One region of the Sphingopyxis sp. BSN-002 genome, then DNA from elsewhere that is predicted to be linked to it. Evidence: predicted binding sites of a transcription regulator. Region 1 holds the regulator's gene; each other region holds the start of a gene.

The links. Region 1 encodes LexA, which represses DNA repair genes until DNA is damaged. Its sites were predicted from a motif close to GTTCCNCNCTTGTTCT; they were not measured.
Region 2: the regulator LexA is predicted to act here: its motif matches at 1,160-1,175, upstream of radA (DNA repair protein RadA).
Region 3: the regulator LexA is predicted to act here: its motif matches at 1,233-1,248, upstream of L7H23_RS14855 (ribonucleoside-diphosphate reductase subunit alpha).

Annotation. Positions count from the first base shown of each region.
Region 1 is NZ_CP091804.1:535,131-538,407, reverse strand. Features, by position in the region: gene L7H23_RS02790 (ComEC/Rec2 family competence protein) at 1-972, shown strand, start outside; gene lexA (transcriptional repressor LexA) at 926-1,603, opposite strand; gene L7H23_RS02780 (molybdopterin molybdotransferase MoeA) at 1,669-2,859, opposite strand; gene moaC (cyclic pyranopterin monophosphate synthase MoaC) at 2,856-3,277, opposite strand, start outside.
Region 2 is NZ_CP091804.1:3,068,116-3,071,392, reverse strand. Features, by position in the region: gene radA (DNA repair protein RadA) at 1-1,144, opposite strand, end outside; gene fsa (fructose-6-phosphate aldolase) at 1,276-1,929, shown strand; gene L7H23_RS15270 (hypothetical protein) at 2,177-2,782, shown strand; gene L7H23_RS15265 (enoyl-CoA hydratase-related protein) at 2,882-3,277, shown strand, end outside.
Region 3 is NZ_CP091804.1:2,984,650-2,987,926, reverse strand. Features, by position in the region: gene L7H23_RS14860 (EAL domain-containing protein) at 1-633, shown strand, start outside; gene L7H23_RS14855 (ribonucleoside-diphosphate reductase subunit alpha) at 1,289-3,241, shown strand.

The DNA of each region.
Region 1 (3,277 bases):
AGGACGATGCAACGCTTCATGGCGCGGCGCGAGGAGCCTATCGTCTTTCGATGGGGGCGCGGGCTTGCGGGGCTGCTGATTACCGGGATCGCCGTCGAAGTCGCGCTGGCGCCGATCGCGCTCTTTCATTTTCACAAGGCAGGGCTTTATGGAGCGCTCGCCAATGTGGTCGCGATCCCGCTGACGACCTTTGTCATCATGCCCGCCGAAGCGCTGGCGCTGGCGTTCGATAGTGTCGGGCTGGGAGCCCCCTTCTGGTGGGTGACCGAACAAGCGCTGACGCTGCTCATTCAGCTCGCGCATCGCGTCGCGGAGGCACCGGGCGCGGTTGCGACCTTGCCGCGCTTCCCGCCTTGGGGGTTCGCGATGGCGGCTTTCGGCGGGCTGTGGATATTGATCTGGTCGACCCGTTGGCGCTGGTGGGGCGCTGTTCCGTTACTCGCCGGAATGCTGGCGCTGTTGATGCAGCCGCGCCCCGACCTTCTGGTGACGAGCGATGGACGTAATATAGCCGTGGCAGCGCCCGGAGGTGGGTATGCGCTCCTCCGCGACCGTGCCGGCGATTTCGTGCGCGACACGATGAACGAGGCGGCGGGAAGCGATGCGCCGCTGGGGGCGCTGGCCGATCTCGATCATGTCGAATGCAATCCGGACTTTTGTCGATGGGTGCAAGAGGGGCGCATCATCCTTGCCTCGCGAGGTCGGGACAGGATCGAGGGTGAAGAGATGGCGGCGGCGTGCAGGGCGGCCGACGTCGTGATCAGCGACCGCTGGTTGCCGCGCGAGTGCGCCGCGCGCTGGCTGACGATCGATCGCGACAGTCTGGCGGAAAGCGGCGGGCTGGCGATCTATCTCGGTAAAAAGCCGAAGGCCGTCGCCACGCTGGATGCGGGCGACGGCCATCCGTGGCGCCATGCGCCGCTGGTCAGTGGTAACGACGAAGCAGTCCCGAAAGCCGACCTTGCACGATGACGCGTCCGGCTTCGTAGCGCTGCGGTTCATACGCGCTGTTCGCGGGATCGAGCCGGATCATCTTGCCCTCGCGACGGAAATATTTGAGCGTCGCGTCCTGACCATCGACGAGCGCGACGACGATGTCGCCCTCGCGCGCGGTGCTGGCCTTCTGGATCAGCGCATAGTCGCCGTCGAAAATGCCTGCCTCGACCATCGAGTCGCCCGAAACCTCGAGCGCATAATGTTCGCCGGCACCGAGCAGCGCGGCAGGCACCGCGAGCTGGTTGTGATCCTCGAACGCCTCGATCGGGACGCCCGCGGCGATCTTGCCGTGCAGCGGTACCTCGATGATGTCGTTCGCGGCGATCGGCTTGAGCGCCGGCGCGGGTTTGCGGAGCGGAACGATATTATCGTTGCGCACGGGCGTCTTGGCGGCTTCGGGGACCTTCAGCACCTCCAGCGCGCGGGCGCGGTTGGGGAGGCGGCGGAGAAAACCTCTTTCTTCCAAGGCACTTATCAGGCGATGAATGCCCGATTTCGACTTGAGGCCGAGCGCTTCCTTCATCTCCTCGAACGAGGGTGAAATCCCGCTCGCGTCGAGGCGCTGTTGAATGAAGTGGAGCAGTTCATGCTGCTTCGCGGTCAACATCGGTCGTTCTCCATGATGCCAGTTCCGGACATAATGAGAACGATAATGGAACAAAGCGGAACTTGTCAAGCGATCGCGATATAGTCCGCCTGCTCGCCCGCGGCGCGCGGGGGTACGCCGATCTCGCGGATGACCAGCGCATTGGCCTCGACGAGCGGAGCAGTGCGTCCACTGTCCTGCCCGTCGAATACGGTGAGCGCGCCGCGATCGAGTCGGGCGCGGAGATAGTCGCGGCGTTTGGCGCCGGGGCCCAGCGCGCTTGCAAGCGGCGCCTGATGGATGTCGGGCAGCGGGCTCGGGGCTCCGGCGAGATGGCGGACGAGCGGGATCAGGAACAGCGTCGCGGTGACGAAGGCCGACGATGGATTGCCGGGCAGTCCGAGGAGCAGCGCATCGCCGATGCTGCCGGCGATCAGCGGCTTGCCCGGGCGCATCGCGATCTTCCAGAAATCGATGCTGCCGCCGGCGTCTCCGAGCGCGCCGCGGACATGGTCATGATCGCCGACCGAGGCGCCGCCGACGGTCACGATGACGTCGTGACGTCGCGCCAAATCCTTCAATACACGCGACAAGATCGTCCGGTCGTCGCGGATGTGGAGCGGCAGCGTAACGACTGCGGGTTCGCCTGCCAGCATCGCGGCGAGCATCGTGCCGTTGCTGTCGGGGATCTGGCCGGGGGCGAGGGCGTGGCCGGGCTGGACGAGTTCGTCGCCCGTGGTGAGGATCGCGACGCGCGGACGCCTGCCGACGGTGAGCTGCCCGGCGCCGCTCATGATCGCGGCCGCAATCGCGCCGGGAGTGAGGCGGGTGCCGGCGGGGACGAGCGTCGTTCCGGTCGCAAAGTCGCTGGCGCGGGCGCGGATATGCTGGCCGGGCTGGATCGTATCGGCGGTCGACAGGCGCAATGTGGTGCCGTCGGCCGCCACATCTTCCTGAATGATCACCGTGTCGGCGCCATCGGGCAGCCACGCGCCGGTGAAGATGCGCATCGCCTCTCCCTTGCCGACCGGCGCGGACGGAACGCTTCCCGCGGCGCTTTCGCCGATGATCGTCCATGGTCCCGGCAGGTCGGCGAAGCGCACCGCATAGCCGTCCATCGCCGAGAGCGGCGCGGCGGGCTGATCGCGGCGGGCGACGATGGCTTGCGAAACATAGCGGCCAAGCGATTCGGAAAATGCGATATTCTCCGCCCCCAGCGGTTCGCGGAGCGCGAACAGGCGCGCCTGCGCTTCCTCGACGGGAAGCAGTCCGCTCATTCGGCGCGCCAGTCGCCCGAGCGGCCGCCGCTCTTTTCGAGGAGGCGGATGTCACCGAGGATCATCGCGCGGTCGAGCGCCTTCGCCATGTCATAGAGGGTGAGGAGCGCGACCGAGGCGGCGGTGAGCGCCTCCATCTCGACCCCGGTCGGGCCGGTCGTCGCGGCGGTCGCGCGCACTGAAATGCCGTCCATCTCCCAATCGAACTCGACCGCGACCTTGGTAAGCGCGAGCGGGTGGCACAGCGGGATCAGGTCGGCGGTGCGCTTGGCGGCCATGATGCCGGCGATGCGCGCGGTCGAGAGAACGTCGCCCTTGGGCGCATTGCCGCTGCGGATCGCTTCAAGCGCATCCGCCGACATGGTGATGCGGCCGCCCGCGACGGCGCGCCGTTCAGTAGTGGGCTTGGCGCCGACAT
Region 2 (3,277 bases), 1.2 Mb from region 1:
CGCTGAACGCCGAAATCAGTGCGGCCGCGACCGCGAGATCGGCCGCGGGATCGGTCAGCCGATAGCCGCCCGCGATGTTGAGATAGACTTCGGCGCCGCCCATCTGGAGTCCGCAGCGCGCCTCCAGCACCGCAAGCACCATCGCAAGCCGGCCGCTGTCCCAACCGACGACCGCACGCCGCGGCGTCGCGCCGCTCGCGAGGCGCACGGTGAGCGCCTGCACTTCGACGAGCACCGGACGCGTGCCCTCCAATGCAGGGAACACCACCGACCCCGGCACGTCGCGGCTGCGATCGGTCAGGAACAGGCTCGACGGGTTGGAGACTTCGCCCAGCCCCTCTTCGCCCATCGCGAACACGCCGATCTCGTCGGTACCGCCGAAGCGGTTCTTCACCGCGCGGAGGATCCGGTACTGGTGGCTGCGCTCGCCCTCGAACGCCAGCACGGTATCGACCATATGTTCGAGGACGCGCGGTCCTGCGATCGTTCCGTCCTTGGTGACATGCCCGACCAGCACAATCGCCGCGCCGCTGTCCTTGGCATAGCGGATCAGTTCCTGCGCGCTCGCACGAACCTGGCTGACCGTGCCGGGCGCGCTGTCGATCAGGTCGCTGTGCATGGTCTGGATCGAATCGATCACGACGAAATCGGCGGTCCGGCTGTCGAGCGTCGCGAGGATGTCGCGCACCGAGGTCGCACTGGCGAGCGCGACCGGCGCATCGCCGAGCCCCAGCCGCTGCGCCCGCAGCCGCACCTGCCCCGCCGCTTCCTCGCCGCTGATATAGACGACCGACTTGCCCGATTTCGCGAGCCGCCCCGCGGCCTGCAGCAGCAAGGTCGACTTGCCGATCCCCGGATCGCCGCCGATCAGCGTCGCCGATCCCGCGACGAATCCGCCGCCGAGCGCGCGGTCGAACTCGGCGATGCCGCACAGCATCCGTTCGGGCATCGGACTATGTTCGTCGAGCGTTTCGAGCGCGAGCGTCCGGCCGCCCTTGCTGAGGTCGTGCTTCGCCGAAAAGGCGGTCTCGCCCGCTTCCTCGACGAGCGTGTTCCACTCGTTGCAATCGGCGCATTGCCCCTGCCACCGATACGAGACCGATCCGCAATTCTGGCAGACATATTGACGCTTCGCTTTGGCCATGCCGATCGCATAATCGGAACAAAGACGGAACGCCAGCGCTTTCCGGAAATGCGGACGGTTCATATTTGGCGCGCGCTGTTCTAGGGCGGGAACCGATCCGAATCACCCTGCCCGCAAGGAAGCCCCGCGCCATGAAATTCTTCGCCGACACCGCCGAAATCGCCGACATCCAGGAACTCGCCGCGACCGGCCTGCTCGACGGCGTCACGACGAACCCGTCGCTGATCGCCAAGTCGGGCCGCGACTTCAAGGAAGTGACAAAGGAAATCTGTGCGCTGACCACCGGCCCGGTGTCGGCCGAAGTCGTCGCGCTCGACCATGCGACGATGATGAAGGAGGCCGAAATCCTCCGCAAGATCGCCGACAATGTCTGCATCAAGGTGCCGCTGACGATCGACGGGCTCAAGACCTGCAAGGCGCTGACCAGCGACGGCACGATGGTCAATGTCACGCTCTGTTTCTCGGCCGCACAAGCACTGCTCGCGGCGAAGGCCGGCGCGACCTTCGTCTCGCCCTTCGTCGGCCGCCACGACGACAATGGTTTCGACGGCATGCAGCTGATCGCCGACATCCGGCTGATCTACGACAATTACGCCTATGAAACCGAAATCCTCGTCGCGAGCGTCCGCCACGGTATCCATGTGCTCGAAGCCGCGAAGATCGGCGCCGACGTGATGACCGCACCGCCGTCGGTCATCAAGGGCCTCTTCAAGCACATCCTGACCGAAAAGGGCATCGAGGGCTTCCTTGCGGATTGGGCGAAGACCGGGCAAACCATTGCTTGAGCCAGCAATTTCCGGCCGCTGAGTGGCAAACGCCTTTACAGCAGATTGGCTCGCGGACGGATGTGACTGATTTGCATCGGGGGAAAAGACAATGGTTCGCTGCCTGCGTGTTCTCGCAGCCATAGCTGTAACGGGACTGTCACCCCTACCCGCGCTTGCGCAAGTTGTACCCGCGGCCACTGTGAAGACGCCTTCCCATGAGGAGGCGGCTCGGGATTTGGCAACGACCCTGTTCAGCAAGAGCCGAATGGAGAAGTTCATCGAACCGACGGTCGACTTCCTGATCGATCGCCTGCTCGCGTCCGATCCTGTGGCAGCTGATCTGAATCGACAATATCCGGGACTTGATCAGGCGCTTCGCAACTCGTTGCGGCCCATTCTTCAGGACGACCTGGATCATCGCTATCCACAATATGTGACGATGCTTACCGAGCTTTACGCAAGTCGGCTCTCCACGGCCGAGATCGGACAGGTCAAGATTTTCCTGACTGGGGAGGTCGGACAGATCCTTCTGGGAGTATGGGCGGATACCTTGGCATCGCACGCGGCGGTGACCGCGCAGTATAACGAACCGGGCAACGACGGCGGACCTACGCAGGCACAAAGATCCGAAGGCGCGAAAACGGCCCTCCAGAGAATGTCGACGAGGCAACTCAATGACCTGAAACGTTTTTTCGAATCCCCGGCTGGGCAAAAGTTTCAGGCCAGCGATCTGGAAAAGAAGGCGATCGAAGAGAAGTGGATTGTCGATAGCGCATCCCCTGATCTGGTAGAACGGGTCGATCGCGCGATGACTGCAGCGGCCGAAGCGCATATTGCGAGCGCTGGCGCGGACGGCTCGTTGACACAATAGCGATGCAGAGGCTCCCTCACGGGCATCTGCATCGAAGTCTTTCCAGTTGACGTAAACGTCAAGTCATCGCGATACTCGCCCGAAAGGGAGAGATTCGCGATGACCGACACCACCATCCTCACCGAACGCCGCGGCCATGTCCTGATCGTCACGATCAACCGGCCCGACGCGCGCAACGCCGTCAACGCCGCGGTCCATGTCGGTATCGGCACCGCGCTCAAGGAAGCGGAAAGCGATCACGACATCCGCGCCGTCGTGATCACCGGCGCGGGCGAAAAGAGCTTCTGCGCCGGCGCCGACCTTGTCGCACTGTCGCGTGGCGAGAGCCTCTATCCTTCCGACAAGGTGCAGCAGGAATGGGGCTTTGCGGGCATGGTCTCGCACCCCATCTCGAAACCCATCATTGCCGCCGTCAACGGCTTCGCCTTTGGCGGCGGCTGCGAGATCGCGCTGATGAGCGACATCATCGTCGCCGCCGACCATGCGCAATTCGGC
Region 3 (3,277 bases), 1.3 Mb from region 1:
CCGCCCGACGAATTCATCGTCCAGGCGGAGAAGAGCCAGGACATCTACCGGCTCACCCTGTTCGTGATGGACCAGGCGATCCGTTCGGCGGCGCAGCTGCACGCGCGCGGGTTCGACATCCATATGTCGGTCAACCTGTCGGCCACCCTGCTCGACCATAGCGACCTCGTCGGCACGATCCGCGTCATGCTCACGGCGCACCACCTGCCGCCCGAGAAGCTGACGGTCGAGATTACCGAAACCGCGCAGATCGAAAACAGCCAGCAGGCACGCCAGACGCTGGCCCAGCTTCGTCGCGCCGGCGTCCGCCTGTCGATCGACGACTATGGGACCGGGCAGTCTAACCTCGAATATCTGACCGAGATCGAGGCCGACGAAATCAAGATCGACAAGCGATTCGTGATGACGATGCGCGATTCGCAGCGGAACCTCGAAGTCGTCAAATCGACGATCGACCTCGCCCATCGTCTTGGCGCCGTCGCCGTCGCCGAAGGCATTGAAGATGCGCCGACACTTTCACTTCTCGAACAATTGGGTTGTGATGTCGGTCAAGGTTATCTGCTTGGAAAGCCGCAGCTATTTTCCGAGCTGATCGACAGCCTTTCCGCCTCCCCCCACAGCAGGTCCGCCTGACTCCCAAAATGGTGGCAATTGTAAGAGGCATTTATAGTTAAGACTCGATTTACCTTACCTATTAAGGTATATGCTCCGTTAACTGTCCTGCGTAGACAGTGACCACAGGAGATCTGAAATGGGTTGGTTTTGGAAGTTCCTGGGCGGTGGCGGCGTCGGCAACGGCGGTGCTTCGGCCTAATCGGGAATAGAATTCAAAAGGGCTCCGGACATCGTCCGGGGCCCTTTTTCTTTGCCGGCCGGAGGCGCCGGTGTGCCGCCCGAGGGGCGGCATTTTTTGTGCCTCGCGTCCGCTCGCGCCAAGGCCCGCGGAAATGCTCGCGATCCTGCCTCCGACGCCCTGTTTCGCGCGACGAGACGAATCAAAATATCGACGAGTTGAGTCCCTAATCTGTCATTTACCGTCTTGCGTCCGCTCCCAGACGTGGCACTATAGATGGTGGGTAAGCCAACGGGGGGACCCCAACAAATAGTGTTTTGCCGAAAGTGGCGGATTTCCGTCGTCCATCCCATATGGACACGGGAAAACCCCTTTTGCGCGCAAAAATATGTCCCACCGGCGGGTGATTAGATGCTAAGACCGGGGCTTCGTCCCGAGTCGAACAAGACAGGAACATACGCGCCGCTGGCGCGTCTCATATCGGGGGCGATTTAGATGGATTTTCGCGAGACGGAACGGGTGGAGACGAACGACGTGGCGACGGTGGAACTGACGAAGACAGAGGCTTTGGCCACTCCCGAATCGACGGGCGAGGCGAAGGCCGATTCGTCCGCGAAGCTCAATGATTCGGGCGAGCCCAAGGTGCATGCGCGCCGATTCGATATCGCCGTCGATCGCAGCCGCGATTCGCTGCTCACCGACTTCGGCAAGGAAACGCTCGAGGACCGCTACCTCCTCCCCGGCGAATCCTATCAGGACCTGTTCGCGCGCGTCGCCGATGCCTATGCCGACGATCAGGAGCATGCGCAGCGCCTCTACGACTATATCTCGCGTCTGTGGTTCATGCCCGCGACCCCCGTTCTCTCGAACGGCGGCACCGGCCGCGGCCTGCCGATCAGCTGCTATCTGAACTCGGTCGACGACAGCCTCGAGGGCATCGTCGGCACCTGGAACGAGAATGTCTGGCTCGCGTCGCGCGGCGGCGGCATCGGCACCTATTGGGGCGCGGTGCGCGGCATCGGCGAACCCGTCGGCCTCAACGGCAAGACCAGCGGCATCATTCCCTTCGTCCGCGTGATGGACAGCCTGACCCTCGCCATCTCGCAGGGCTCGCTCCGTCGCGGTTCGGCCGCCTGCTATCTCGACATCTCGCATCCCGAGATCGAGGAATTCCTCGAGGTCCGCAAACCCTCGGGCGACTTCAACCGCAAGGCGCTGAACCTGCACCATGGTGTCCTCATCACCGACGAGTTCATGGAGGCCGTCCGCGACGGCGCCGAATTCAACCTGCGCAGCCCCAAGGACCAGAGCGTCCGCGGCACCGTCGATGCGCGCGGCCTGTTCCAGAAGCTGGTCGAGACGCGCCTCGCGACCGGCGAGCCCTACATCATCTTCATCGACCAGGTGAACCGCATGATGCCGAAGCATCACCGCGATCTGGGGCTGAAGGTCACCACCTCGAACCTCTGCAGCGAAATCACACTGCCGACCGGCCGCGACCATCTGGGTCAGGATCGCACCGCGGTCTGCTGCCTCTCGTCGCTCAACCTCGAAACCTGGGACGAATGGAACGGCGACAAGCAGTTCATCGAGGATGTCATGCGCATGCTCGATAACGTCCTGCAGGACTATATCGACCGCGCCCCGCCCGAAATGGCGCGCGCCAAGTACAGCGCCAGCCGCGAACGCTCGGTCGGCCTCGGCGTCATGGGCTTCCACAGCTTCCTCCAGGCGCGCGGCCTGCCGTTCGAGGGCGCGATGGCGAAGTCGTCGAACCTCCGCGTCTTCAAGCATATCCGCGCGCAGGTCGATCAGGCGTCGATGCTGCTCGCCAAGGAGCGCGGCCCCTGCCCCGACGCCGCCGATCAGGGCGTGATGGAGCGGTTCAGCTGCAAGATGGCGATCGCGCCGACCGCGTCGATCAGCATCATCTGCGGCGGCACCAGCGCGTGCATCGAGCCGATCCCGGCAAACATCTACACGCACAAGACGCTCTCGGGCAGCTTCTCGATCCGCAACCCGCACCTCGAGGCGCTGCTCGTCGACAAGGCGAAGAACAGCGACAATGTGTGGAACTCGATCCTCGAACGCGGCGGCAGCGTCCAGCACCTCGACTTCCTGACGCAGGACGAGAAGGACTGCTACAAGACCAGCTTCGAGATCGACCAGCGCTGGCTGCTCGAACTCGCCGCCGACCGTACGCCCTACATCGACCAGGCGGCCTCGCTGAACCTGTTCATCCCCGCCGATGTCGAGAAATGGGATCTGCTCATGCTCCACTATCGCGCGTGGGAACTCGGCATCAAATCGCTCTATTATCTCCGCTCGAAATCGGTGCAGCGCGCCGGCTTCGCGGGCGGGGTCGAGGCCGACAACACCGCCGAGGCGCCGAAATACGAACTCAGCGCCGAAAGCACCGACTACGACGAATGTCTGGCCTGCCAATAAAGGCTTCGATCAAAGTGGTACTTTGATCGAGTTGGA